2 regions of the Rhodoferax sp. RT4P68 genome follow, and region 1 is predicted to be linked to the other one. Evidence: predicted binding sites of a transcription regulator. Region 1 holds the regulator's gene; the other holds the start of a gene.

Region 1 (14,625 bases):
CGCCGAACACCGGGTTGGCGGTGTAGCCGTCGTTGGCGAACTCGGGCACGTTGGTCTTGCCCAGCAGCAGCGCGCCGCCTTCGCGCGCACGGGCCGCTGCCAGTTCATCGAAGCCTGGGCGGTGGTCGGCCAGCGCCGGTGTGCCGCAGGTGGTCGGCAGATCGGCCAGGTACAGGCTGTCTTTCACCGTCATCGGGATGCCGTCCAGCGGCGACAGTGGCTGGCCCGACGCGAAGCGTTGGGTGCTGGCCTGCGCCTCCTGCAGCACGGCCGCGTCGCGGCGCGACACGACCGCCTTCAGCCGCGGGTTGACCGCGTCGATGCGCTGGTGAATGGCCTGCACCACGGCCAGCGGCGTGAGGCTGCCCTCGCGGTAGCGTTGTTGCAGGGTGGTGGCGGGCAGCGCCCACAGGGCGTCGGGTGGGGTGGAGGGTGCGGGTGGCGTCATGTCCATCATGATCGCCGCATACGGCAACGCGCCCCAGATGGCGTCTGCAAAGGCTCGGGCCGGCCAGCCCTGGGTCAACGATCAGGTCGACCTGGAGGCCATCTTCAGGAGCTGACGGCGCGCCGCCGCCCGGCCCGCCCTCAGCGCAGCACCAGCACCGGAATGTGCGAGTGCGTCAGCACATGCTGGGTCTCGCTGCCCAGCAGCAAGCGGCCGATGCCCCGGCGCCCGTGCGATGCCATGACCACCAGGTCGCAATGGTGCTTCTTGGCCGTGGAGATCACCGCCTCTGCAACCTGATCGGAATGCACGACCACCGGCGACACGGTGACCTCGCGCTCCAGCCCGGCGGCCTGTACCGATTTGAGCTCCAGCATGGCGGCGGTCGCCCAATGCTCTTCGGTGCGGGCGACCTCTTTCAGGTCGATGGCGATCGAGCCTTCGAAATAGCTGACAGGGTAGGGCGCGATCACCTTCATCGCGACCACGGTGGCGCCTAGCTTGGCGGCCAGCTGCAGCGCGCTGTCGACGGCCTTTTTCGAGAGTTCGGATCCGTCGGTGGCGACAAGAATGCGTTGGTACACGGTGAGCTCCTGGTGGTTGTGTCATTTCAGAATAGTGGGCCCGTCGGCCGTTCGCATTGATCAGCATCAAGACGCAGCGGGATGGGCGCCTTAAGCTTCGCACCCATGTCCACTGCCGATACTGAGCCCCTGCGCGCCCATGGCCCCGCCAAGCCCGCACTGGCGTGGATCGACGATGCGCGCGAGTGGCCGGCGTTCAGCCGCGCCGTGCCTGCGCAGGGCGCTGATGCGTGGGAATCCAGCCTGGCCATCGAAGGCATGACCTGCGCCGCCTGCGCGCTGAACGTGGAGGCCGCGCTGCGCGGCGTGCCCGGGGTGGTGGCGGCCGAAGTCGGCGCCGCCAGCCAGCGTGCCCGCGTGGTCTGGCGCGCCGACGCGGTGCGCCCTTCGCAGTGGCTGGCGGCGGTGCGTGCGGCAGGCTATTTCGCCGCGCCACTGGACGATCTGGACCTGAAGACCGAGCGGCTGCGCTCCTCGCGCCGCATGCTGTGGCGCTGGGGCGTGGCGGGGCTGTGCATGATGCAGGTGATGATGTATGCGTATCCGGCCTACACCGCAGCGCCGGGCGACATCAGCGCCGATGCGCAAGGGCTGTTGCGCTGGGCGTCATGGGTGCTGAGCCTGCCGGTGATGCTGTTCGCGTGCGGGCCATTCCTGCAGGCTGCGCTGCGCGACCTGCGCGCGCGCCGCGTGGGCATGGACACGCCGGTCGCGCTGGGCATCGTCATCACCTTTGCCGTCAGCACGCTGGGCACCTTCGAGCCGCAGGGCATCTTCGGCGCCGAGGTGTATTTCGATTCGCTGACCATGTTCGTCTTCTTTTTGCTCAGCAGCCGCTGGCTGGAAGCGCGCCTGCGCGAGCGCACCGGCGGCGCGCTCGACCTGCTGCTGCGCCGCCTGCCCGACGGCGTGCAGCGCGAGCGGGCCGATGGCGCTTTGGAGCGCGTGGCCGCGCACCGCGTGGCCGTGGGCGATGTGCTGCACGTCAAGCCCGGCGAGGCCTTTGTCGCCGATGCGCTGGTGCTGGAGGGGCACACGCTGGCCGACGAGGCGCTGCTGTCCGGCGAGTCGCGCCCGGTGCCGCGCGGGCCGGGCGATGGCGTGCTGGCCGGCAGCTACAACCTGGCTGCCGCCGTGCGGGTGCGCGTGAAGGCCGTGGGCGAGGCCACACGGTTCTCGCAGATCGCCACGCTGATGGACGAGGCCGCCCGCTCACGCCCGCGCATGGCGCAGCTGGCCGACCGCATCGCACGGCCCTTCCTCATTGCGGTGCTGCTGGCCGCGGCCGGCGCTTGTGCCTACTGGTGGCCGCAAGACCCTGGTCACGCGCTGATGGTGGCCGTGGCCGTGCTGGTCGTCACCTGTCCGTGTGCGCTGTCGCTGGCCACACCGGCGGCCATGCTGGCCTCGGCCGGTGCGCTGGCGCGGCGTGGTGTGCTGGTGCGCCGGTTGCAGGCGCTGGAGGCATTGGCCAAGGTGGACACCGTTGTCTTCGACAAGACCGGCACGCTGACGCGCGACGCGCTGGCGCTGGGCGAGGTGCGCACGCGCCCCGGCATCGCGCGTGAGCAGGCGCTGGCCATGGCGGCGGCGCTGGCCGGGCGCTCGCTGCACCCGGCCTCGCGCGCGCTGGCCGCAGCCGGGCGGGAGGGGCCGAACGCCGACCACTGGCAAGTCTCCGATCTCGCGGAAGAGGCGGGCGCCGGCATCCGCGCGCGTCTGGCGCGCAACGGCTGGCCGTGGCCGGGCGAAGTGCGCCTGGGTTCGGCCGCGCATTGCGGCCTGCGCCCCGACCAGTCCGAAGAGGGCGCGCTTTTGCAGGCGCGAGGTGGAGGCGCGGCTGTCCACGCTGCACCTGGCGGGGCAATGGCGGTGTGGTTGTGCGATGAACAAGGCATGCTTGCCTCGTTCGAGCTGCACGAAGACCTGCGTGCCGATGCCAAGGCCACGGTGGCGCAGTTGCAGAGCATGGGGTTGCAGGTGCATCTGCTTTCCGGCGACGCCAGCCCGGCCGTGGCGCGTGTGGCGGCGGCACTGGGCATCGCCCAGGCGCGGGGCGGCTGTTCGCCGCAGCACAAGCTGCAAGCGCTGCGCGCGTTGCAGCGGCAAGGCCGGCACACGGCCATGGTGGGCGATGGACTGAACGATGGGCCGGTGCTGGCCGGCGCCGATGTGTCCTTCGCGTTCGGCCACGCCGTGCCACTGGCGCAGGCCCAAGCTGATTTTGTGGTGCCGGGCGATGCGCTGGGGCGCGTGGCCGACACGCTGGCGCTGGCCCGCCGCACGCTGACTGTCGTGCGCCAGAACCTGGCCTGGGCGGCGGTCTACAACGCCGTCTGCGTGCCGCTGGCCGTGGTGGGGTGGATGCCGGCGTGGCTGGCCGGGCTCGGCATGGCGCTCAGCTCGCTGCTGGTGGTGCTGAACGCACTGCGGCTGTCGGTGGCGCTGCCGCCGCTGGAGATCGGACCGGCGCCTGTGCGGCTGCTGCTGCCGGTGGAGGTACGCTGATGGACATTCTTTTCCTGCTGATTCCGCTCTCCGTGGTGCTGGTCTTCTTCATCCTCGGCGGCCTGTGGTGGGCGATCGAGCGCGGGCAGTTCGAAGACATCGAAGCCGAGGGCGAGCGCATCCTGCGCGATTGAAGAGCGCGGACCGCCACGCCCGTCGGTGTCGACGATGGTCAGTCGTCAGCCACAAGCTTTGTCATGAAGCGGGAAGGCTGCCGGATTTCGCAGCGAGGCCACCGACACATCGATGTCCAGCTGAGGCCAGTACAGGTGGTCGTCACTCGGCCTTTCCACGGCGATGAGCTGCTCGATGGTCGCCTTCTTGAACCAGGGGAAATCCGCGAAGGGCACGGCCAGTTCCTCGTCGCCGAGCAGCAACCAGAACCCATGCGTCGAGACGTGGGTGACTTCAGCCGCCGAGATGTCGATACCAGGCATCTTGGATCTCCTGCAAATGCGCGCTGACGACGGCCTGCGCGCGATTCTTCGCGCGAGAAGAAGAACAAGCGGAACGGACCGTCGCGGACGATGGTGGGTGCCATTGGGTCAATGCAGCCGATGGGGTGAGGTCGGTTCGTGCCAGGCGCCGCGCCTTGATTGCTTGCAGTGTGATCCGCGCTGTGGTGCCTCCCCGACGCGCTGCTCTGCCCTTGACCTGCATCAAAGCACAACGCGCCTCACCCTTTGACACTGCATGCAACGCGCATGGAGCGCCAACTGAGAGGCGAGGATGGAACAGTCGAACAACAAGGCCGCGGTCTACAACGACACCGTGGTGCGCCAGTTCACGGTGATGGCCGTGGTGTGGGGCGTGGTGGGCATGCTGGTGGGTGTGATCATCGCGGCCCAGCTGACGTGGCCCGAGCTCAACCTGGGGATTCCGTGGCTCAGCTACGGGAGACTGCGGCCGTTGCACACCAACGCAGTGATCTTCGCTTTCGGCGGCTGTGCGCTGTTCGCCACGGCCTACCATGTGGTGCAGCGCACCTGCCAGGTGCGCCTGTTCAGTGACAAGCTGGCGGCCTTCACGTTCTGGGGCTGGCAACTGGTGATCGTGGCCGCAGCCATCAGCCTGCCCATGGGCTACACCTCCGGCAAGGAATACGCCGAGCTGGAGTGGCCCATCGACATCCTGATCGCGCTGGTCTGGGTGTCGTACGCGGTGGTGTTCTTCGGCACCATCGGCATCCGCAAGGTGCGCCACATCTATGTGGCCAACTGGTTCTACGGCGCGTTCATCATCGCCGTGGCGCTGCTGCACATCGTCAACAGCATGGCCATGCCCTCGGGCCTGTTCAAGAGCTACTCGGCCTACGCCGGCGTGCAGGACGCGATGATCCAGTGGTGGTATGGCCACAACGCGGTGGGCTTCTTCCTCACGGCAGGCTTCCTCGGGATGATGTACTACTTCATTCCCAAGCAGGCCGAGCGCCCGGTCTACAGCTACCGACTGTCCATCGTGCACTTCTGGGCGCTGATCTTCACCTACATGTGGGCCGGCCCGCACCATCTGCACTACACGGCGCTGCCGGACTGGACGCAGTCGGTTGGCATGGTGTTCTCGCTGATCCTGCTGGCGCCTTCCTGGGGCGGCATGATCAACGGTGTGATGACGCTGTCGGGCGCCTGGCACAAGCTGCGCGACGACCCGATCCTGCGCTTCCTGATCGTCTCGCTGTCGTTCTACGGCATGAGCACGTTCGAGGGGCCGATGATGTCGATCAAGACCGTCAACGCGCTCAGCCACTACACCGACTGGACGGTGGGCCACGTGCACAGCGGCGCGCTGGGCTGGGTCGGGCTGATCTCGATGGGCTCGCTGTACTACCTGATCCCGCGGCTGTTCGGCCAGAAGCAGATGTACAGCGTCAAGGCGATCGAGCTGCACTTCTGGAGCGCCACCATCGGCATCGTGCTGTACATCGCCGCGATGTGGATCGCCGGTGTCATGCAGGGCCTGATGTGGCGAGCGATCAACACCGACGGCACCCTCACCTACACCTTCGCCGAGTCCGTCAAGGCCACCTACCCGTTCTACGCGGTGCGCCTGCTGGGCGGCCTGTTGTACTTCGGCGGCATGTGTCTGATGGCCTGGAACATGGTGATGACCATGCTGAACGCGCGCCCGGCGACGGTGGCCATCCCGCAAATTGCGGCGGCCCATTGAACATCACGAACGAGAAAGACCATGTCGCAGAACACCCAGAAGCCGTCGACGCACGAGAAGATCGAGACCAACAACTTCCTGATGATCGTGCTGATCCTGCTGGTGCTGGTGGTCGGCGGGTTGGTGGAGATCGTGCCACTGTTCTTCCAGCGCTCCACCACCGTGCCCGTGGCGGGCGTCAAGCCCTACACCGCGCTGCAATTGGCCGGGCGTGACATCTACGTGCGCGAAGGCTGCTACAACTGCCACTCGCAGATGATCCGCCCGCTGCAGGCCGAAACGCTGCGCTACGGCCACTACTCGCTGGCTGGAGAATTCGTCTACGACCGCCCGTTCCAGTGGGGCAGCAAGCGCACCGGCCCGGACCTGCACCGCGTGGGCGGCAAGTACAACGACGAGTGGCACCGCATCCACCTGATCAACCCGCGTGACGTGGTGCCCGAGTCCAACATGCCGGCCTATGCCTGGCTGGACAAGGATCTGGTCGATGCCCCGCAGACGGCCGCCAACATGCGCGCGCTGTGGCGCCTGGGCACGCCCTACACCGACGAGGAGCTCGCCAAAGCGGCCGAAGACGTGAAGGGCAAGACCGAGATGGAAGCCATGATCGCTTATCTGCAATCCCTCGGCCTGGCGGTCAAGTAAGGACTGACCATGGACATCAACGTTTTGCGTTCGCTGGCCACCGTGGCCTCCCTGGTCTGCTTTCTCGGCATCTGGGTCTGGGCCTGGTCCCGGCGCAACCGCCAGGGCTTCGACGAAGCCGCGCAACTGCCGTTCGAACAAGACTGACGACACGAGAACATCATGAGTGACTTCACAAGCGGCTTCTGGTCGATTGCCATCATTGCGGTGACCCTGGGCGGCATCGCCGGCTGCATGCTGCTGCTCTGGGCGGCTGGCAAAGCCCGGGTTTCGCCCACGGGCGACAACTCGACCGGCCACGTCTGGGACGGCGACCTGCGCGAGATGAACAACCCCCTGCCGCGCTGGTGGGTGTGGATGTTCGTCCTGACCACCATCTTCGGCATCGTCTATCTGGTGCTGTACCCCGGCCTGGGCGACAAGCCCGGCACGCTCAACTGGACGTCCACCGGCGAGCACCAGGCCGACGTGCAGGAACTGCAGGACCGCACGGCCCCTCTGTACGCGCGCTTCGCCGCCATGGGGGTGCCCGAGATCGCCAAGGACGCCCAGGCCATGGCCATTGGCGAGCGGCTGTTCATGAACAACTGCGCGCAGTGCCACGGCTCGGATGCACGTGGCAGCAAGAGCTTTCCCAATCTGTCGGACGGCGACTGGCTGTTCGGCGGTGCGCCGGAGCAGATCCTGGAATCCATCACCAAAGGCCGCATGGGCGTGATGCCGCCGATGGCTGCAGCCGTGGGCTCGCCGACCGACGTCAAGAACGTGGCGCATTACGTGTTGAGCCTGTCCGGCGGCGCCCACGATTCGGTGCGCGCTGCGCTGGGCAAATCCAAGTTCACCGCCTGTGCAGCCTGCCACGGCAGCAACGGCAAGGGCAACCCGCTGCTGGGCGCCCCCAACCTGACCGACAACATCTGGCTGCACGGCTGGGGCGAAGATGCCATCGTGGCCATCATCAACAACGGCAAGACCAACCAGATGCCCAGCCAGACTGGCAAGCTGGGCGAGGCGCAGATCCGCGTGCTGGCGGGGTACGTCTACGGCCTCAGCAACAAGTGATGCAGCGGTAACCCCCATGGCAAGCCGCAAGGTGATCCCGATCCAGCCCGGCAAGACATCGGGCGAGGGTGAGCTCGTCTCTCTGTTCGAGGCGCACCAGACCATCCACCCGCGCACGGTCAGCGGCCTGTTCACCAACTGGCGCTGGGGCATGGTGTGGCTCACACAACTGGTGTTCTACGGCATGCCGTGGCTGCAGTGGGGCCAGCGCCAGGCCGTGCTGTTCGACCTGGAGGCGCGGCGCTTCTACATCTTCGGCCTGGTGCTGTACCCGCAGGACTTCATCTACCTGTCCGGCCTGCTGGTGATCTCGGCGCTGTCGCTGTTCCTGTTCACGGCGGTGGCCGGGCGGCTGTGGTGCGGCTTCACGTGCCCACAGACGGTCTACACCGAAATGTTCCTGTGGATCGAGCGCAAGATCGAAGGCGACCGCGGCGCCCGCATCAAGCTGGAAGCCTCGGCCATGACGATGGAAAAGTTCGTCAAGAAGTGGTTCAAACACATCGTTTGGCTGATGGTCGGGCTGTGGACAGGCTTCACCTTCGTCGGCTACTTCACACCGGTGCGCGAACTGGCCATGGCCTTCTTCACTACGCAGATCGGCCCGTGGCAGGCGTTCTGGGTGTTCTTCTACGGGCTGGCCACGTATGGCAACGCCGGCTTCCTGCGCGAGCAGGTCTGCAAGTACATGTGCCCCTACGCGCGCTTTCAGAGCGCGATGTTCGACAAGGACACGTTGATCGTCAGCTACGACACCGCGCGCGGCGATCCACGCGGGGCACGCCCGCGCAACACCGACCCGGCCGCGCGTGGCCTGGGTTCGTGCATCGATTGCACGCTGTGCGTGCAGGTCTGCCCGACCGGCATCGACATCCGCAAGGGCCTGCAGTACGAGTGCATCGGCTGCGGCGCCTGCGCCGACGTCTGCGACGGGGTGATGGACAAGATGGGCGACGCGCGCGGGCTGGTGCGCTTCACCACGCAGCAGGGGCTGGCGCAGGGCTGGAGCCGCGCGCAGATCTGGCGCCGTGTGATGCGTCCGCGCGTGCTGATCTACTCCACGCTGCTCGTCGTGATCAGCGTGGCGCTGCTGACCAGCCTGCTGATGCGTACGCCGTTCAAGGTCGACATCGTGCGTGACCGGGGCGCCATGGCACGCATCGTGGCCGGCGGCATCGAGAACGTTTACCGTCTGCAGATCATGAACGCGACGGAATCGCACCAGCGCTTCCAGATCACGGCCAGTGGCCTGGCCGGGCTGACGGTGGCCTCCGAGGCCGTGGTCGAGGTCGATGCCACGCAGTCGCGTTGGGTGCCGGTGCGGCTGCAGTTGCCGTATCCGCAACAGGGCGGCACGGCCGTCGGTTCGCACCCCATCCATTTCGAGGTACGCATGCTGGATGGCGACGGCCAGCTGCGCGAAAAGTCTGTGTTCCTTGTTCCGCGTTGAATGCCAGAGGTGATCTCCATGCCCAACCCCCAAGCAACTCCAAGCGTGCGCCCCTGGTGGCGCTACGGCATGGTCTGGATGGTGATCGCCGGCCCGCTGGCGGTGGTGATCGCCGGCGTCGCCACGGCCGTCATCGCGTTCCGTGGTGCCGACCCGGTCGTCCGCAGCAGCCACCCTGCGGTGCGGGCACAGAACCAGCCCATTGCGCTGCAGCCGGCCCTGGTCGGGCGCAACCACGCCGCCACAGGTGTGGCCCCGGCGCGCTGACACCATGTGGATGCGACGCGTGATGTGGATCGGCTGGCCGGCCTTCCTGGCGGCCGGCGTGCTGGAAATGCTGGTGTTCGCCTTGGTCGACCCGCATGACCTGCACTGGCTGGGCCGCGAACTGAACTGGTCGCCGATGGCGGTCTATGCGGCCAGCTTCTTCAGCTTCTGGGCGGTGGCGATCGGCTGCAGCGCGTTGACGCTGCTGCTGGCGACGCCGGAGCGGGGCGCGCAGCGTTAGACGGCGCTCGCGCCGTCGACACCCCGCCGGGCCGTGTTGCGCCGGCCGCCGCCTGGGCCGCAGGCCGTTCAGTGGCAGACCAGCGGGTTGACGATGCGCTGCAGCGCGTCGGAATCCAGGATGCGCAGGTGGCGCTGCTTGACTTCGACGATGCCGTCTTCCGCGAACTTGGAGAAGGTGCGGCTGACCGTCTCCAGCTTCAGCCCCAAATAGCTACCGATCTCCTCGCGCGTCATGCGCAGCACCAGCTCGCTGCGAGAGAAGCCACGCGCGTGCAGACGCTTGACCAGGTTCAACAGGAAGGCGGCAACGCGCTCTTCGGCGCGCATGCTGCCCAGCAGCAGCATCACGCCATGCTCGCGCACGATCTCGCGGCTCATGATCTTGTGCACGTGGTGCTGCAAAGCATTGACTTCCCGTGACAGCTCTTCGAGCCGGTCGAAGGGCATGACGCACACTTCGGCGTCTTCCAGTGCCACGGCGTCGCAGTTGTGCTGGTCGTTGACGATGCCGTCCAGCCCGATCACTTCGCCAGCCATCTGGAAACCGGTGACCTGTTCGCGGCCATCGTCGGTGGCCACCGTGGTCTTGAAAAACCCGGTACGGATGGCATAGAGCGAGGTGAATTTGTCGCCACTGCGGAACAGGGTGGTTCCGCGTTTGACGGGGCGCCGTGTGGCCACAACCTCGTCGATCCGTTGCAGTTCCTCCGGGTTCAGCAGCATGGGCATGCAAAGCTCACGCAGGTTGCAGTTGGAACAGGCGACTTTGATCGTGTGCGGGTTCATGGCGTCCTTTCATGACGTGGCGCAAATTGTCGCAAAACCACTGCGATAGGACTTGATGTGGGTCAAGGACACGATACACGAGCGGCGTCACAGTGCGCCTCTGGAGTGACCATGAACCCACCGCAGCTACTGGCCGCGCAAGCGACTGCCCCCGTGCCCCTGGATGTGTTGCGCCGCCTCGACAAGCCGGGGCCACGTTACACCTCTTATCCGACGGCGGACCGGTTTGTCGAGGCTTTCGATGCCGACGACTGGTTGCAGGCGATGCGTCAGCGCCGCGTCGGCGCGGCTGGGCGTGTGCTGCCGCTGTCGCTGTATGTGCACATTCCGTTCTGCGAATCGCTGTGCTACTACTGCGCCTGCAACAAGACCATCACACGGCACCACACGCGCGCCACCCGCTACCTGGACCATCTGGAGCGCGAGATCGGCCTGTACGTGCAGGCGCTGGGGTCTGGGCAGGCGGTGTCGCAGCTGCACCTGGGCGGTGGCAGCCCGACGTTTCTGAGCGACCACGAGCTGGCCCGGCTGATGGCGATGCTGCGGTCCCAGTTCACGCTGGCCCCGGGCGCCGAATGTGCCATCGAGGTCGACCCGCGTACCGTGGATGCCGGCCGCCTGCAGGCGCTGGCGGCGCTGGGTTTCAACCGCCTGAGCTTCGGCGTGCAGGATTTCGACCCGGCCGTGCAAAAAGCCGTGCACCGCGTGCAGCCCTGGGAACAAGTGGCCGCCCTGGTGCAAGCCGCGCGCGAGGTCGGCTTCGAATCGATGAATCTGGACTTGATCTACGGCCTGCCGCTGCAGACGCCCGATTCGTTCGCACGCACGCTGGCGCAGGTGGTCACGTTGCGGCCCGAGCGCATCGCGCTGTATGGCTATGCCCACCTGCCCGAGCGCTTCAAGCCCCAGCGGCGCATTCACGCTGCGGAACTGCCTGACGGCCCGGCGCGCGTGGACATGCTGGCGGCGGCATTGGCGACGTTCCAGGAGGCCGGTTACGTGCACGTGGGCATGGACCATTTCGCGCTGCCCACCGACAGCCTGGCCGTGGCCCGGCGCCAGGGCCGGCTGCACCGCAACTTCCAGGGCTACAGCACGCAGCCCGATTGCGATCTGGTGGCCCTGGGCGTCTCGGCGATCGGCAAGTTCGGTGCCAACTACGCGCAGAACGCCAAGTCACTGGAGGTGTATGGCGACCTGCTGGACCAGGGCCGGCTGCCGATCGAGCGCGGGCTGGCGCTGTCGCGCGACGACCTGCTGCGCCGCAGCGTGATCATGGCGCTGATGTGCCAGGGCGAGCTGCAGTTCGAGTCGATCGAGCTGGCCTGGCTGATCGACTTCCGCCAGACCTTTGCGGCCGAGCTGGAGGCCCTGCGCCCGTTCGAAACGGACGGGCTGGTGCAGATCGACGCCGGGCCGGGCGGCGGCCTGCGCGTGACGGCCAAGGGCTGGCTGCTGGTGCGTGCGGTGGCCATGGTCTTCGACGCCTACCAGGCGGCCGATCGCAAGCGGGCGACGTTCTCTCGCATCCTCTGAAATGACACTGCCCCCACGTTTACCGCTTCGCGTATCGCTGCCCTCCGAGGGGACGCGCCAGCGGCTTCGGGCGGCCGGGCGCCACTGACATGGCCGTCGAACTCGGCACGACCGCACTGTTGATGGGCCTGGCCGGTGGGCCGCATTGCGCACTGATGTGTGGCGCAGCCTGCGCCGGCATCGGCCGTGGCGGCGCAGCGGGCGGGCAGCGGGCGCTGGTGCTGTTTCACTTCGGGCGGGCGGCCGGCTACGCGGCCATGGGTGCGCTGGCGGCCTGGTCGCTGCAGGGCCTGGGCTGGTTGGGCGGTGCCAGTGTGGCGCTGCGGCCGGCCTGGTCGTTCATGCATCTGGCGGCCTTGGCGCTGGGTGTGGTGCTGCTGGTGCGCGGCCGCCAGCCGGCCTGGCTGGAGCGTCACGGCAAGGCACTGTGGCAGCGCGCCCGCGCGCGGCTGCCGGCGCGCGCCGGCCCTTTGTGGCTGGGGATGGCCTGGGCACTGATGCCATGCGGGCTGCTGCAGGCGGCGCTGATGACCGCTGCGCTGACCGGCCACCCCGCGGCCGGCGCCAGCGCCATGCTCGGCTTTGCAGGTGGGTCTGCGCTGTCGCTGTGGGCCGCGCCCTGGTTGCTGCAGCGGCTGCCGGCGTGGACTGCGGCCGGTGGCCCCGCTGCATCTGTGGCACGCATCGACACCGGTGCTGCCTGGGGCACGCGCGCGGCTGGTCTGGCGCTGGCGGCCAGCTCTGCCTGGGCGCTGTGGCGCGGGCTGGTGCATGACCAGGCGCCCTGGTGCCTGCCAGGTTGAGGGCGGGGTGCCCCCGTCGGGCGGTCGGGCTGGGCCTGCCGGATCGCTGCCAGGGTGGCCGTCAGGCGCGTGGGTTTGCGCCAAACGACGGCGCCTGTTCCGCGTGTCGGCAGGTTGCACTGTGCACATGCGCTGCCCGGCATCGGGCGCCACCGCGCCTCGTTCAGGGTTCGTTTGTGCGCGAATTGAACGATTAGTGTCGCGCACTTGCAGCAGTTGTTACCGAGTGTCAAACAAGCGCGACATAATATTTGCATGCAAAAAGCCCCCTCAGCCACCCATGGATGACATTTCGTCGCGCATGATCGATGTCGGTCAGCTGCGGCGCGGGCTCTTCGTGCAACTGGATCTGGGGTGGATGGACCACCCCTTTCCGAAGGGCAGCTTCAAGATCTCCTCGGACGACCAGATCCGCACCATCCGCGGCCTGGGCCTGACCCAGGTGCGCTACTTCCCGAACAAGAGCGACCCGGCCGAGCCCTTTGACCAGCCCGAGATCCGCGGCAACCAGCCGGCCGGCGTGACGGTCCACACGGCCAGCGAACGCCTCCAGATGGAAGCAGAAGCCCTGTTCGCCCAACACCGCCAGCGGCTGGAGGCGCAGGAGAACAGCCTTGCGCAATGCGAACGCCGATTCGGTGAGGTGGTGCACACCTACCAGGGTGTGGTGGCCGAGGCGGCCCTCAAGCCCGTGGAGGTGCGTGAGCGGTGCGAGGTGTTGGTGGCCAGCTGCGTGGCCGAGGTGCTGATGGACGGCGAGGCCGCCATCCGGCTGCTGTCCGAGGCGCCCGGCGAACGCAGCGCGACGCATCCGGTCAATGTCATGGTCATCTCGCTGCTGCTGGGCAAGGCGCTGGGCATGCCGGCGCAAGAGCTGGCAGACCTGGCGCTGGCGGCGCTGTTGCACGACCTGGGCAAGTCCCAGTTGCCCGAGCGTCTGCGTTGGGCGGACCCGGCCTTCACGGCCGGCGAGATGCAGATCTACGGTGAGCACGTGGGCGAGAGCGTCAAGCTGGCCAAGCGCATGGGCGTGCCGCAGCGGGCCATCCAGGCCATGGCCGAGCACCACGAAATGGTGGACGGCAGCGGCTTCCCGGGTGCGCTGTCCGGCGACCACATGAGCATCGGGGGCAAGGTGCTGGCGCTGGTGAATGCTTACGACAACCTGTGCAACCCGGGCCGGCTGGTGCATGCGATGACCCCGCACGAGGCCCTGTCGCTGATGTTCGCCAACCAGCGCACGCGCTTCGACACTGCGGCGCTCGGCGCCTTCATCCGCATGATGGGGGTGTACCCGCCGGGCTCGGTGGTGCAACTGGTCAACGACCGTTACGCGCTGGTGGTGTCGGTCAACCCCGCCCGGCCGCTCAAGCCGCGCGTGGTCGTGCACGATGCGGCCGTGCCACGCGAAGACGCGTTGATCGTCGATCTGGAGGCCGTGCCGGAGCTGGGCATCCGCCGCAGCCTGAAGCCCGCCCAGCTGCCCCGCGCGGCGCAGCAGTATCTGGCGCCGCGCCAGCGCGTGCGCTATTTCTACGAAAGGCCGCCGACCGGCACGCCCGCCGAGGCGCGCAGGTGAGCGGCGGCAGGCCGCCCACGCGTGGCCCCCAACCGGCTGCGGACAGCGAAGCTGCCCCTGCCAACGGCGAGCTGCTGGCCCCTCTGGTCGACTGCCTGCTGGAGGCCGTGCTGATCGTCGACGCGGCCAGCCTGCGCGTGCTGCACGCCAACCCGGCGGCCCAGGCGCTGACGCAGTTGCGGGCCGAAGATGTGCGCGGCCAGCGCGTGGAACTGCTGTGCCCTGCGCCGGAGGACCAGTTCTTCTGGGCCGAGGTGGCGCAGGGCCTTACCGATGTGATCCATTCCGAGACACTGCTGCGCCGCGCCAGCGGCCAGAGCCTGCAGGTGGAGCGCCGCGTCAGCCGGCTGTGGCTGGGCGACGGCACCAGCGTGTTCGTCGTCGGCCTGCACGACCGCACGCCACTGCAGCGCGTGCAGCATCAGCTGGAGATGATGCTGGCCGAGATGCAGGCCACGCTGGAATCGACTGCCGACGGCATCCTGGTGTCCGATCTGGACGGCAGCACCACCGCCTGCAACCGGCGCTTCAGCGAGTTGTGGGACCTG
Region 2 (14,625 bases), on a different contig from region 1:
GAAAAGGCACGACCTGCTTTTTCTCCCACAGGTACTGGGCCGCGTCCATGCCGTCGAACTGGCGGTCCATGGTCATCTCGAACAGGATCGCGCCAAGCACGCGACGGCCATCGAACACGGGGCTGGTAACGATGCGGTTACGCATCGCATGGACCATGTCGTACATCGCTGCTTCGCCGCTGTAGGCCGATTCGTCGACGCCGTAGAGCTTGAGCGCTTTGGGCGTGCTGCCCCCGCTTTGGTCCAACGCAGCGATGAAACCGCCGCCGGTGGTGACCTTATTCAGTTGATCCTGATTCACTGGTTCGCCTCTCTGAAGTTACACAGCCGCTTTGCGGCAAGAAAAATCGGGCAATTGTAGGGCGAGCCCCCCTGCCCAGCCGGCCGCGCAGAGCGGGCCTGGGCCGTAACTCGACCGTAACTCGCACAGAACCTGTCCCCGGCGCGTCCATCAGTTGTCAGCAATCCGCGCACATCGAGCCCACGGCCACCCGGATGCCGGCCACCGCGCGGTTGTCGCGCAGGACGCGGCCTTCCGCGCGCGTGAGACACCTGCGCGAGCTGCTGCACGCCGGCACATTCGTGAACTCCCATGCTGCAGTGCACACCACCAGCGGGTCCAATCGAATTTTTCAGCCAAGAAAGATGATTCGCATGCACTTGAGTACCCTGCCCCTGCGCGCCACCGCCACTGCGGCGGCCTTGCTGGCAGCCCCGCTGCTGGCGTCGGCCCAGGTCACGTTGAAGCCGGACAACCAGTGGCGCTACCTGCTGACCGCAGGCGCCAATGCGTCCACCGGCAACAGCAAGTCGGCCGCACTGAATGTGAGCGCCGAGGCCGCCCGGGTCAGCAACATCGACAAATGGACCGTCGTCGGTCAGGCCAACTACGCCCGCCACGACGGTGTGACCGAAACCGAGCGCTATGCGCTGGGCACGCAGTACACGCGCGATCTGACGCCGGTGTGGTTCGGCTTCGGCACGGCCGATGCGTTGCGCGACCCGCTGGCCAACATTTCCACGCGCATGTCCGTGGCATCGGGTGTGGGCTACCACCTGGTCAGGAACGAGCGCACCACCTTCGACGTCTCCGGGGGTCTGGGCTACAGCCGCGACCGCTACAGCCAGCCGGCGCAGGTCGACGGCCAACTGCGCGACACGTATGGCCGCCTGGAGCTGGTGCTGGCCGAAGAATCGAACCACAAGCTGACCGACACCACCAGCCTGCGCCAGCGCTTCGCGGTGTTCCCGAATCTGCGCGACACGGGTGCGTACCGCGCCACGTTCGATACCAACATCACGGTGGCCATGACCAAGGATATGAACCTGACGGCCGGGCTGAGCTACCGCTACAACAGCGACCCGGGCGTGGGTGTGAAGAAGACGGACGCGATGTTCATCACCGGCGTGTCGTTCCGCTTCGACTGACGCGGCCGCGCGCCGCAGCGTCGGCGCGCGTCAGCTGACCTTGCAGATCTTCAGCATGTTGGTGCCGCCGGGCGCGCCCATGGGCTCGCCGCAGGTGATGGCGTAGACATCACCGCTCTGCACGATGCCGCGCTTCTTCAGGTGGGCCTCCGCCTGCTCCAGCGCCGTGTCACGGTCGGTGTGCACGTCCATCAGCAGCGGGCGCACATTGCGGTAGAGCGCCAGCTTGCGCTGCGTGGCCAGGCGCGAGGTGAGCGCGTACATGGAGATGTGGGCACGGTGGCGGCTCATCCACAGCATGGTGGAGCCGGATTCGGTCAAGGCCACGATGGCCTTGGCGCCGACATGGTGCGCCGTGAACAGCGCGCCCATGGCGATGGACTGGTCGATGCGGCTGTAGCTGCGGCCGCTGAAGTCGGCGTCCAGCTGCTTGTCTTCGGCGGCCTCGGCAGCCTCGCAGATGCGGCTCATCTCCTGCACCGTCTCCAGCGGGTAGCGGCCTGAGGCCGTCTCGGCCGACAGCATCACGGCGTCGGTGCCGTCCAGCACGGCATTGGCCACGTCGCTGACTTCGGCGCGCGTGGGCACTGGGTTGCTGATCATGGACTCCATCATCTGCGTAGCAGTGATGACCACCTTGTCCATGTCGCGCGCCATGCGGATCATCTTTTTCTGCAGCGCCGGCACGGCGGCGTTGCCGACCTCCACCGCCAGGTCGCCGCGCGCCACCATGATGCCGTCGCTGGCGCGCAGGATTTCTTCCAGACGGGGGATGGCCTCGGCCCGCTCGATCTTGGCGATCATGCCGGGCTTGTGGCCGTACTCGGCCGCCGCCACGTTGCACAGCTGGCGCGCCATTTCCATGTCGGTGGCGTTCTTGGGAAAGCTCACCGCCACGTAGTCGGCCTGGAAACTCATGGCGGTCTTGATGTCCTCCATGTCCTTGAGCGTCAACGCCGGCGCGGTCAGGCCGCCACCTTCCTTGTTGATGCCCTTGTTGTTGGACAGCTCGCCGCCCAGCTTGACGGTGGTGTGCACCTGTTCACCCTTGACACCGTCCACCGTCAACACGATCAGGCCGTCGTTGAGCAGCAGGCGGTCGCCGGCCTTCACGTCACGCGGCAAGTCCTTGTAGTCCAGACCGACGCCGTTGATGTCGCCCAGCTCGGTGCGGACTGCATCCAACACGAACTTCTCGCCCGGCACCAGTTGCACCTTGCCTTCGACGAACTTGCCGACGCGGATCTTGGGGCCCTGCAGGTCGGCCATGATGGCGACCTCGCGACCTGCCTTGCGCGCGGCCTCGCGCACCATGGCGGCACGGGCGATGTGGTCCTGCGCCGTGCCGTGGCTGAAGTTCAGGCGCACGACGCTGACCTTGTGCACGATCATCTGCTCGAGCATCTCCGGTGTATTGGAGGCTGGCCCCAATGTCGCGACGATCTTGGTCGCGTGGCGGGGCAGTCGGTTCTGGCTCATTCTTGTCTCCTTGGGCTGGCGTCATTCCTGCGCGGCGCCCGCGCGGGCGATGAAAGCCCGCGCATTCTCACACGCGGTAACCGCGTGGAAACTCGAGGCGGCGCGCCATCGGTCGCGCCATCTGTTGACCGGGATCAGCGACGCCTCGCCCGCCCGCGGTTACGGTGGGGGCACCGATTCGCTCATCACCGTGCCATGCTGCCTGCTCCCGATCCCGCCCCGCCGACGACGCTGCCCGCGCCCTTGCCGACGGGCACACCATTGCCCCACCGCAAGACCATCCGCGCCTGGCTGATCCCGATCTCCCAGCGCAGCACGGTGCACGCGCTGGCCCTGCTGGCCTTCGACCTGCTGCTGTTCACAGCGCTGATCGCCGGCACCGTGGCGCTGCATCCCATCTGGCTGCGCGCCCTGTGCGGGTTGGCGGCCGGCTTCGTGATCGGCCGCCTGTTCATCATCGGCCACGACGGCTGCCACCAGAGCCTGACACCGCACCGCCGGCTGAACAAGTGGCTGGGCCGCATCGCCTTCCTGCCCTCGCTGACGGCCTTCAGCTTGTGGGACATGGGCCACAACGTGGTGCACCACGGCTTCACGAATCTGAAGGGCGTGGACTTCGTCTGGGCACCGCTGACCCGGGCCGAGTACGAGGCCCTGCCGCCGCTGCGCCGTGCGATGGAGCGCCTGTACCGCAGCGGCTGGGGGCCGGGCCTCTACTACATGGTGGAGATCTGGTGGAAGAAGATGATGTTCCCGAACCAGGAGGCCATGGGCAAGACCTGGCGGCCGATCTTCACCAAGGACTGCACGCTGGTCACCGGCTTTGCCGCGCTGTGGATTGCCGCGCTGGTGGCGGGTGCTCTCGCGACGGGCCAGGCCGTGTGGCTCGCGGTGCTGCTGGGTTTTGTCGTGCCGATGGCGTTCTGGTTCCACATGATCGGCTTTGTGATCTACGGCCACCACACGCATGTGCGCGTGCAGTGGCATGACGAGAAAGCAGCCTGGCAACGGGCGCAACCCTTCGTGTCGACCACGGTGCACTTGTGCTTTCCGCTGCAGATCGGCGCGCTGATCCACCACATCATGGAGCACACGGCGCACCACGTGGACATGAGCATCCCGCTGTACCGGCTGAAGGAGGCGCAAAAGACGCTGGAGCATCTGCTGCCGGGCCGCATCATCGTGCAGCGCTTTTCATGGCGCTGGTATTTCGACACCGCACGCGCCTGCAAGCTCTACGACTTCTCGCGCCAGTGCTGGACCGATTTCCAAGGCAGCGCCACCAGCCCCCGGCGTGCGGCCGTGCCCACCAACTGACGCACGCGACACGCCGGCATGGAACGCCGGCGCCCGGGCAGAGTCGGACGGTCAAACCCGCACCACAGGAGACCGACATGCCCGAACACGACCCTGCCGCCCTGCGGCCGCGCGAATCATCCTCTTTCGGCGGCGTGGTGGCCATCGCGGTGGCGCTGCTGCTCGCAGCCGGCGCCTGGTGGTTCTGGTGGCGCACGCCGGACACCCCGACTGCACCGCCTGTGGCCGTGGCCCCTGCTGCCCCGCCCGCGGCGGCACCCGCCGAGCCTTCGGGCCCGCACTACCCATTGGCGGCGCTGCCGCCGCCAGACCCGGCATTGCCGGCCCTGGCTGCTGCCGATACCCACGTCACCGACGCGCTGGCCGCCCTGTTCGGCCGGGGCCCGGTGTCCGCGCTGCTGCAGACAGACGGCTTCGTGCCGCGCGTCGTCGCCACGGTGGACAACCTCACACGCGCGCAGGCGCCGGCCCGGCTGTGGCCGGTGCACGCGACAGCGGCGCGTTTCCAGGTGGAGGGCGAAGGCGCGGCCCAGGTCATCGCGCCGGCGAACGCGAAGCGCTATGACGCGCTGCTGACCCTGGCCGAGTCAGTGTCGGCGGACCGCGTGGCCGCGCTGTACGTGCGGCTGTACCCGCTGTTTCAGCAGGCCTACGAAGAGCTGGGCTATCCGCGTGGCTACTTCAACGACCGCCTGGTTGCCGTGCTGGACCATCTGCAGCAGGCGCCTGAGCCGCAGGGGCCGCTGCGCGTACAGGTGACCGAGGTGAAGGGCCCATTCGCCGATCCACGCCCCTGGGTGCGCTACGAGTTCACCGATCCAGCGCTGCAGAACCTGTCCAGCGGCCAGAAGATGCTGGTCCGTATGGGGCCGGCGAACGAGCGGCGGGCCAAGGCACTGTTGGCCGACCTGCGCCGCCACGTGGCGACGGGGGCCGTCACCCGAGCGCAATAGCCCGGGCGATCAGCCCGCAGCGCGCCTGGCCAGGATCTCGAAGGCCGGCAGCGTCTTGCCTTCCAGCACTTCCAGGAAGGCCCCGCCGCCGGTCGAGATGTAGCCCACATCTTTTTCGATGCCGTACTTGGCGATGGCGGCCAACGTGTCGCCGCCACCGGCGATGCTGAACGCGCTGCTCTGCGCGATGGCGCGCGCGATGGCCTCGGTGCCACCGGCGAAGGCGTCGAACTCGAACACACCGACCGGGCCGTTCCACACGATGGTGCCGGCCTGCTGCAGTTGCGCGGCCAGCCGGGCCGCGGTCTTGGGGCCGATGTCCAGGATCAGGTCGTCCTCGGCCACGTCCGCAGCGGCTTTGACGGTGGCTGGCGCATCGGCCGAGAAGGTCTTGGCGGTGACCACGTCCTCGGGAATCGGCACCTCGGCGCCGCGCGCCTTCATGGCCTCGATCACGGCCTTGGCTTCGCCGACGAGGTCGGCCTCGGCCAGGCTCTTGCCGATGGGCAGGCCCGCGGCCAGCAGGAACGTGTTGGCGATACCGCCGCCGACGATCAAGCCGTCCACGTTGTTCGACAGCGATTTCAGGATGGTCAGCTTGGTGCTGACCTTGGAGCCGGCGACGATGGCCACCAGCGGGCGCTTCGGGTTGGCCAGCGCCTTGCCGATGGCGTCGATCTCGGCCGCCAGCAGCGGGCCGGCGCACGCCACGGGCGCGAATTCGGCGATGCCGTAGGTCGTGCCCTCGGCCCGGTGCGCGGTGCCGAAGGCGTCGTTCACGAACACGTCGCACAGTGCGGCGAGTTTCTTCGCCAACTCGGGCTTGTTCTTCTTCTCGCCGACGTTGCCGCGGCAGTTCTCCAGCATCACCACCTCGCCAGGGGCGACCTGCACGCCGTCGACCCAGTCGGCGACCAGGCGCACCTCGCGGCCCAGCAGCTCCCCCAGGCGCTTGGCAACCGGGGCCAGCGAGTCCTGTGGCGTGAGCGCGCCTTCGGTCGGGCGGCCCAGGTGCGAGGTCACCATGACAGCGGCGCCGGCATCCAGCGCCATGCGGATGCAGGGCACGGAAGCGCGGATGCGGGTGTCCTCGGTGATCGCGCCGGCATCGTCCTGCGGCACGTTCATGTCGGCGCGGATGAACACGCGTTGGCCAGCAAGCTTGCCTTGGGCACAGAGGTCGGAAAAGCGCAGGACGTTCATGGTGATGGGGCTGGAGTGGTTGCAAAAATGTGCGCGGAATTCTAGGTCGCAGGCCCCTACCAGCCCAGCCCCAAGTGCAACGGCAGGTAGACCGCCATGCCCGCCAGCATGGTGCCCAGCACGCCACCGCGCCAGAAGTACCAGGCCACGCCGACCGCCATGGCGTACAGCCGCGCGTCCTGCCAGGTCGTGACCAGATGGCCCTGGGTCATGACAATCTCGGGCGCGATCACGGCCGTCAGCGCAGCCACCGGCGCATAGTGCAGCGCGCGGTGGGCCCAGTCCGGCAAGCCCCACGGCCGGTCCAGGATGAAGAAGAAGCAGCGCGTCAGCACCGTCACGCCAGCCAGGCCGACGATCACGGCGAGCGTCCACAGGTCGGTGCCTTCGGTGTTCATCGCCATGCCCTCGTGGCCCGCACTGCGGTGTGCGTCGGCTGGGGGCGGCTGGGCACTGGGCTCACTTGGCATCCTCCGCATCCGCATCCAGGCCGAGCTGCTTTTCCAGCCAGAAGCAGACCAGCACCGCCGCGCCGATGCCGGCCACGATGTTGAGCTTGAGCGGCAGCGCGTAGGCGGCCACCGCCGTCGCGGCAGCGATCAGCGACGCCAGGATGCGCAGGCGCGTCGTCGCCATCGAACAGACGATGGCGACCAGGCTCAGCACACCCGCAAAACCCAGGCCCCAGGCACTGGGGATCAGGTTCGCCAATGCGATGCCGACCAGGCTCAGCACCATCCACGACAGCCACGTCGCACAGTAGCCACCGGTGAGGTAGGCCTCTTGCGACTCGCGCTCGGCCGCCGTGGCGCCGGGCTCGGCATAGCGCCGTGTGAACATGGCATAACTGAGGTCAGCCGTCAGGTAACCGTGCAGCAGCCGGCGCCAACGCGGCATGTACAGCAGGTAGGGCCGCAGGTGCAGGCTGAACACGACGAACCGCAGGTTCACGCAGAAGCCCGTGGCCAGCACCACCCAGCCCGGCGCGCCGGCCACCAGCAGCGGCAGCGCGGCCAGCTGCGAACTGCCGGCATAGACCAGCAGCGTCATGGCGACCGATTCCACCACCCCGAGGCCGGACTTGACCATGGCCACCCCGGTCATCAGGCCCCAGGCGCCAATGCCCACGGCGGCGGGCGCCATGTCGGTCCAGCCTTCGCGGAAGGCGGGGCGACGCCGGATCTCGGAGGAGAGGAACATCAGTCGGCCGGGCCGCCCAGGCACTGGCCGGCCTGCAGGGCAAAACCGCGCAGGAAGTCGGCCGCCGGCAGGCGCTTGCCGCCGGCGCGCTGCAACTCGGTCAGCACGACCGTGCCCTCACGCGCGGCCACGGCGATGCCGTCCGCGTTGGCCGCCAGCACGGTACCGGGGGCTGCGCCAGGCGCGCCGGGCCACTGCTGTGCAGCCCAGCATTTGATGGTTTCACCGCTCGCCTCGGTGGAGGCGCCGGGAAACGGGTCGAAGGCGCGAATGCGGCGCACGATGGCAGCGGCATCGTGCGACCAGTCGATGCGCGCTTCGGTCTTCTCGATCTTGTGCGCGTAGGTCACGCCGTCCTGCGGCTGGGGCACCGGGCGCAGCGTGCCGGCCTCGGCCTGGCGCAGCGCCTGCACGACCATGCGCGCGCCCAGGTCGGCCAGGCGGTCGTGCAGCAGCGCGGTGCTGTCCTCGCCGATGGCCAACGGCTCGCGCAGCAGCATGTCGCCGGTGTCCAGCCCGGCGTCCATCTGCATGATGGTGACGCCGGTCTGCGTGTCGCCGGCCTCGATCGCGCGGTGGATCGGTGCGGCACCACGCCAGCGTGGCAGCAGGCTGGCGTGGATGTTCAGGCAGCCCAGGCGCGGCACATCGAGCACCCATTGCGGCAGGATCAGGCCGTAGGCGGCCACCACCATCGCGTCGGCCCGCGCGGCCAGCAGCGCGTCACGCGCGGCGGCGGCGTCGTCGGGGTACTTGCCGTCCAGCCGCAGGCTGCGCGGCTGCGCCAGCGGCCAGCCGTGCTCCAGCGCCAACTGCTTGACGGGCGAGGCCTGCAGCTTCATGCCGCGGCCGGCCGGCCGGTCGGGCTGGGTCAGCACCAGGGGGATTTCAAAGCCAGCCGCCTGCAATGCGGCCAGGGCCGAGCGGGCAAACACGGGCGTGCCCGCAAACACGATGCGCATCGGTCGGAAATCTTCAGGAAGGGGGCAGGGTCACTGGGCGGTATGGCGCATGTTGCGCCAATCCATGCCCTCATGGGCACGGCGGACCACGCCAGCGTTGTCCAGGTAGACCCAGAAGTAGCGGTCGATCATGCCCGCGCGCCAGCGGTAAGTGAGGATGGGGCCGGCCCACCCGGCCACGCGCTCGCGGTCAAAGGTGGGACCGAATTCGCGCTCGACATCGGCGCGCGTCCAGCTGCCATCGGTGGCGATGCGGGCGAAGTCCTGCTCCGTCATCACCTGGCGCGTGCGCAGCACCTGGCCGGATGCGTCCAGGTCGATCATGAAGACCTCCTGGCCTTCCGGCTGCTGCGAGTACTGCAGCCGCTCGCCGCCGGTCACCGGCACGCTGCGGGTGGGCTGGCCCCAGGCGTCGATGACCTGGGCGCGGGTCATGCCCGGGGTCACACCCGCGCAGCCGGCCAAGAGCGCCGACAACGCGACGACCGCCATGGCACCGAGGCTGCGAACACGCGAGCACATGGCGATCTGCATGCCGCGTCAGGCCGTCGCTTCGCGGGCGTTCTCGCGCTGCGCTTTCAGCATCTTGGTCTTGATGCGGTTGCGCTTGAGTGGCGACAGGTATTCCAGGAACACCTTGCCCAGCAGGTGGTCCATCTCGTGCTGGATGCAGACCGCGAGCAGGCCGTCCGCCTCGACGCTGCGCTGCTGGCCCTGGGCATCCATCGCCTTGACCTTCACCTTGATCGAGCGCGCTACGCTGTCGTAGACGCCCGGCACCGACAAGCAGCCTTCGTCGCTCACTTCACGCTCGGCACTGGCCCAGGTGATCTCGGGGTTGATCAGCACCAGCGGCTGGTCGCGCTCTTCAGAAACGTCGATCACGATGACGCGCTCGTGCACGTCGATCTGGGTGGCCGCAAGGCCGATGCCCTTGGCGTCGTACATGGTCTCCAGCATGTCGGCCACCAGCGCCTGGACGCGTGCATCGACCTGCTGCACAGGTCGGGCGACGGTGTGCAGGCGCGGATCGGGAAACTGAAGAATGGGAAGGAGCGCCATGGGAACGATTGGATCGGGGTTGTCGCTATTTTCGCCACTTTTGAAACGCCGGTCGGACGCGCAAGTCAATAATCGTTGCCCCCTCAGGGCCTTGGGCGCAAAATTGCGCCTGTTTTTCAGGCACCCCGGCCCGCCCGGCGGCGCCGCAACCGACCCCGTCACCTGGGGGTGTTTCTGGTGCAACGAGCTATGAACAACATGATGGGATTCGCCTCGATCGGGGCCCTGCTGACGGCTTCGCTGCTGGCAGAGCCCGCGCTGGCCCAGACCCATCCGATCACCCCGACCCAGCGCGGCACCGCGGAGCAGGTCGCCCAGCGCGGCGTGCCGCTGACGGAGCTGGCGCCCAGCGCACCCGACAGCTACACCGTGAAGAGCGGCGACACGCTGTGGGGCATCGCCGGCCTGTTCCTGGCCCGGCCCTGGCGCTGGCCCGAGCTGTGGGGCATGAACCTGCAGGAGATCCGCGACCCCCACCTGATCTACCCGGGCCAGCAGTTGTTCCTGCTGAAGCAGGACGGGCGCGCCTTGCTCGGCCTGCGCGGCGGCGGCATGGACGGGCAGACCGTGCGCATTTCGCCGCGCACGCGCTACGAGCCCCTCTCGGCCAGCGCACTGCCGACGCTGAGCCCCAGCGTGATCGAACCGTTCCTGGCAGAACCCGTGGTGGTCGACGAGGCCGAACTGCAGCGCGCGCCGCGCATCGTCGCCACCCGCGACGACCGCGTCATGCTCAGCAAGGGTGACCGCGCCTACGGCCGTGGTTCGCCCGAGGCGCCGCTGGCCGATGCGCCCGGCCAGCCGCCAGCGAACTTTCGCGTGGTGCGCAACGCCGTGCCGCTGAAGGACCCGGTGACTGGCGAAGTGCTGGGCTACGAGGCCTTCTACCTCGGCAAAGCGGTGCTGCTGCAAGGTGAGAGCACGCGCGAGACGCCCGACAAGGACGGCAAGATCGTCGTCGATGTGGTGCCGGCCTCGCTCGACATCCTGTCCACCCGCGAGGAAATCCGCGTCGGCGACCGCCTGCTACCCGAGCCACCGCGCGAGCTGCTGAGCTACGTGCCGCGTGCGCCGGGCCAGGCCGTCGACGGCCGGGTGGTGTCCATTTACGGCAGCGGCGTGGCCAACGCCAACGCCGCGCAGAGCCAGGTGGTGTCGATCAACAAGGGCAGCCGCGACGGACTCGAACGCGGCCACGTGCTGACCGTGCTGAGCAGCGGTGCCCGCCTGCGCGACCGCACCGACCCCGACAAGCCCATGATGCGGCTGCCCGACGAGACCAACGGCATGCTGATGGTGTTCCGTACGTTCGAGCGTGTGTCCTACGGGCTGATCCTGGACATCCAGAACGGCGTCAAGGTCGGCGACAGGCTGGTCTCGCCGCGCTGACCGCCACGCACGCCACGGGCCGGGAAGCGCACGCATGGAGCGCGGCGAACTGGGCCACTGGCTGCGCCTGCTGCGCACGCCCGAGGTCGGCAACGACACGGCACGCCGGCTGCTGACGGCCTTCGGCAGCCCGGCGGCGGTGTTCGCGCAGGACGCCACCACGTTGGCGTCCGTTGTGACGCCGTTGCAGCAGCAGTCGCTGTTGCAACCGCCCCCAGGCTTCGATGACTTGCTGGATGCCACCTGGCGCTGGCTGCACGAGGCGCCCGATGACGCTGCGCAGCGCCGCGTCCTGGTGCTGGGCGACGCCGACTATCCCGCTGCCCTGCTGCAGATGGAGGACCCGCCGCTGCTGCTGCACGCCATGGGCTGCTTCGATGCCTGGCCGGCGTTTGCAACGCAGGAGCCGGTGGTCGACAGCATCGCCATCGTCGGCAGCCGCCACCCCACGCCGCAGGGCCGGGCCAACGCCGAGCAGTTCGCACGCCAGTGCAGCGCGGCGGGCTGGACCGTCGTCTCCGGCCTGGCGGCGGGTGTGGACGGTGCCGCGCACACGGGCGCACTGAAGGGCGCGGCCGATCAGCCCGGCATGCTGGCCACGGTGGCGGTGGTCGGCACAGGCCTGGACCGGGTCTACCCGAAGGCCCATCTGGCACTGGCGCATGCGATCGCGCGGCAGGGGGTCATCCTCAGCGAATACACACTGGGCACGCCACCCATCGCGGCGAATTTTCCGCGCCGCAACCGGTTGATCGCCGGACTGACCCGCGGCACCCTGGTGGTGGAGGCAGCGCTGCGCTCGGGCTCGCTGATCACCGCGCGGCTGGCGTCCGAGCAGGGCAAAGAGGTGTTCGCCATCCCCGGCTCGATCCACTCGCTGCAATCGCGCGGCTGCCACGCATTGATCCGCCAGGGCGCCAAGCTGGTGGAAACCGCCGAGGACATCTTCGAGGAGTTTGCACCCACCGGTCGGCCTCTCGCGGCCACAGGATCTGTGACCACATCGGCGTCAGAGCCGTTGGGCGACGATCTGCTGGAGCACATCGGCTTCGACCCGATCGGCCTGGACGCGCTGGCTGCACGCACGGGGCTGGATGCTGCGCACCTGCAGGCCCGCCTGCTGACGCTGGAACTCGACGGCCACATCGTGCGGCTGCCGGGCGCGCTGTTCCAGCGATTCGTCGGCGCCTGAACCTGCATCGTCGTATTTGCGGCACAGCGCCTGGCACGACAGACCGCTGCGCTATATTGAAGCCATGTTCGAAGTGCTTGTTTTCGTGTATGAAAACTACTGGCGCGGGGATGCCTGCCCCGAGCCCGCGCAACTGGGCCGCAAGCTCAGTGCCGTCGGCTTCGACGCCGACGAGATCGAGGCAGCGCTCGACTGGCTCGGCGGCCTGCACCACGCGGCGCAGGGCACCGTGCCGGACGACGATGCGGCCGACGACGCCTCCCCCAGCCTGGAGCTGGCCACAACCTCGGATGCGATGCGCGTTTACGCGGTGGCAGAGCAGGAACACCTGGGCGCCGAGTGCCTGGGCTTCGTGCACTTCCTGGAATCTGCCGGCGTGCTGCCGGCGCCCATGCGCGAGATCGTGCTGGACCGCGCCATGGCCGCGCAGGGCGGTCCCGTGGCGCTGGCCGACCTGAAGATCATCGTGCTGATGGTGTACTGGAGCTTTGGCACCGAGCCCGACGCGCTGGTGCTCGACGAGCTGTGCCAGGACGCGGCGGCCCGCGTCGCCCACTGACAGAGGCTCAGGTCGCCAGCAGGCGCCCGGGGTTTGCGTCCAGCTTCTCCAGCGCCTGGCGCGTGGCGCGCAGCGTCAGCGCCTCTTCTTCCTGCGGCACCAGCAGGCCGGCCTGCAGATAGACGGCCAGGCGCTTGGCCTGGACGAGGTAGCTGCGCCCATCCATCGAGGCAAACAGGTGCAGCTGCCTGCGCTCGCTGCGCCACGCGAACTGCACCTGGCTGATCTTCTGGTTGTGGTCCAGCGTGAACCAGTGGCCCAGCTGCAGCTCGTAGACCCAGGCCAGCATGGCCTCGCTGGGCTTGGCGCCAGCATCCGGAATCACGTCGATCGACGAGGCATCGATGCCCAGCATCATCTCGATGCTGTCGGCGTCCAGCGGCAGGTCGCCCATGCTCTCGTCGGTGACGAAGTCTTCAAGGTTCGCCAGCCGCGCCGCCATCTGGTCGATGCGGGCCTGTGGAATGGCTTCGGTCTTGGACATGAAGGCGTCGGCCAGCGTGTCGCTCAGGCGCTTGATGTGCACCTCCTGCGCGGCAGACGGCATGCCCAGCAGCGTCATGCCCTGGCGCAGGCGCTGCAGCAGTTGCGGCAGGCTCTGGATCACACGCGCGCGGTCGGCCCGATTGGGTTTGGCGCTTGCGGCCCAGACCAGGTCGGCGGCCGAGCGCTTGAGGGCGATGGTTTCCTCGTCCTGCGGGCCTTTGCGCACGGCGGCGAGCGACAGCACCTCGGCCCACACCTTGAACAGGAAATCGCGCACTTCATCGCGCACGGGAATGTCCTTGAGCATGTTGCGCAGCTCGATGGTGTATTGGATCGCCAGCGTCTCCTTCTGCTCGATCTGCTGCGCAACGCTGACGACCCGCTGCGCCGCACCCTTTTCGGTCAGGTACTTGGACAGGAACTTCAAGAACTCGTCGTAGACCAGCTGGAACACGCGCCGTCCGGTCTCCGGGTATTGCTCGATCACCTGCACCACGCGGCGGATCTCCGCCTCCAGCGCCGTGCCACCGATGGCGGCGGCGTCGAAGCCCATGGCGCACGAGCCCATGCGGTCGATCAACTGGCGCGCCGGATGGCTGAGCGTGCCGAAGAACTCGGGCTCGGCCAACGCCACGCGCAGCACCGGCAACTGCAGCCGCGCGAACCACACCCGCACCGATGGTGGGATGCGCTCTTCCGCCAGGATGCTCTGGAACATCAGCGCCACGATCTCGATCGTGGCCTTCTCATTGTTGGTACTGGCCTGGCGCTTGAGCTCGTTGGACCGCTCACGCAGCACGCCGGCCACGCGCTGCACGCCTGCGGGGCTGTAGTCCGTCGCCAGGCCCACGGCGGTGCTGCCGCCGATCAACTCGTCATCGGGCACGCTGCGTCGGCGGCTGATCGCGTAGGCCAGCGTCGGCGAAATCTCGTGCTTGGCCGTCGGCTCGAAAACGCTGGTGTGCTCTGTCAAGACGCGTCGCAACTGGCCGAGCACGCCTTGCGCCCGGCGTCGGGCTCGCGCCAGCGGGGACATCGACGCTGCGGCGGCCGCCGCCTCTTCCGGCGCACTGCGGGTGGGCTGGCCGCCATGCGACGACGCGCTGGCCTGCCCGCGCATGCCGCCGGCCTCGCCGGCACCAGGGCTGCGCCCTTGGCCGAAACCCTGGCCGGACGCCTCGCCCCGGTCTTGCCCAGCACCGGACATGTGGCCGGAACCCGGGCTGTGGCCGTGGCTTGCAAATCTGCCTGTCCCGCCCGCCCCACCTGTCCTGTCGCCGCCGCCGGTCCACCCCCCATGCCCCCCGCCAGCGCCAGCGCCAGATCCCGATGACGGGACACGCGCCGTAGACCCGTCACCGGTGCGTGCCCCATCACGGCCAGGCGACATCTCGC

What was found. Region 1 encodes FNR, which switches genes on or off when oxygen is low (the NO sensors DNR and NnrR bind a similar motif). Its sites were predicted from a motif close to TTGATNNNNATCAA; they were not measured.
Region 2: a site for FNR is predicted at 3,032-3,045, ahead of AC099J_RS13200 (fatty acid desaturase). Genes of this name have one in related genera too.

Annotation. Positions count from the first base shown of each region.
Region 1 covers NZ_JBWMBB010000011.1:126,768-141,392, forward strand. The annotation lists gene AC099J_RS22285 (amidase) at 1-448, opposite strand, end outside; gene AC099J_RS22290 (universal stress protein) at 589-1,032, opposite strand; gene AC099J_RS22295 (heavy metal translocating P-type ATPase) at 1,138-3,540, shown strand; gene ccoS (cbb3-type cytochrome oxidase assembly protein CcoS) at 3,540-3,674, shown strand; gene AC099J_RS22305 (DUF2442 domain-containing protein) at 3,720-3,977, opposite strand; gene ccoN (cytochrome-c oxidase, cbb3-type subunit I) at 4,270-5,706, shown strand; gene ccoO (cytochrome-c oxidase, cbb3-type subunit II) at 5,728-6,351, shown strand; gene AC099J_RS22320 (cbb3-type cytochrome oxidase subunit 3) at 6,361-6,498, shown strand; gene ccoP (cytochrome-c oxidase, cbb3-type subunit III) at 6,514-7,413, shown strand; gene ccoG (cytochrome c oxidase accessory protein CcoG) at 7,430-8,863, shown strand; gene AC099J_RS22335 (nitrogen fixation protein FixH) at 8,882-9,130, shown strand; gene AC099J_RS22340 (hypothetical protein) at 9,135-9,371, shown strand; gene fnr (fumarate/nitrate reduction transcriptional regulator Fnr) at 9,440-10,159, opposite strand; gene hemN (oxygen-independent coproporphyrinogen III oxidase) at 10,271-11,695, shown strand; gene AC099J_RS22355 (sulfite exporter TauE/SafE family protein) at 11,785-12,498, shown strand; gene AC099J_RS22360 (HD-GYP domain-containing protein) at 12,779-14,077, shown strand; gene AC099J_RS22365 (putative bifunctional diguanylate cyclase/phosphodiesterase) at 14,074-14,625, shown strand, end outside.
Region 2 covers NZ_JBWMBB010000005.1:264,177-278,801, forward strand. The annotation lists gene AC099J_RS13185 (fructose bisphosphate aldolase) at 1-301, opposite strand, end outside; gene AC099J_RS13190 (DUF481 domain-containing protein) at 655-1,428, shown strand; gene pyk (pyruvate kinase) at 1,459-2,907, opposite strand; gene AC099J_RS13200 (fatty acid desaturase) at 3,103-4,224, shown strand; gene AC099J_RS13205 (DUF3014 domain-containing protein) at 4,302-5,177, shown strand; gene AC099J_RS13210 (phosphoglycerate kinase) at 5,187-6,380, opposite strand; gene AC099J_RS13215 (AzlD domain-containing protein) at 6,437-6,778, opposite strand; gene AC099J_RS13220 (AzlC family ABC transporter permease) at 6,840-7,580, opposite strand; gene fmt (methionyl-tRNA formyltransferase) at 7,580-8,542, opposite strand; gene AC099J_RS13230 (hypothetical protein) at 8,573-9,064, opposite strand; gene def (peptide deformylase) at 9,083-9,604, opposite strand; gene AC099J_RS13240 (LysM peptidoglycan-binding domain-containing protein) at 9,803-10,993, shown strand; gene dprA (DNA-processing protein DprA) at 11,028-12,185, shown strand; gene AC099J_RS13250 (Smg family protein) at 12,250-12,744, shown strand; gene AC099J_RS13255 (DUF1631 family protein) at 12,752-14,625, opposite strand, start outside.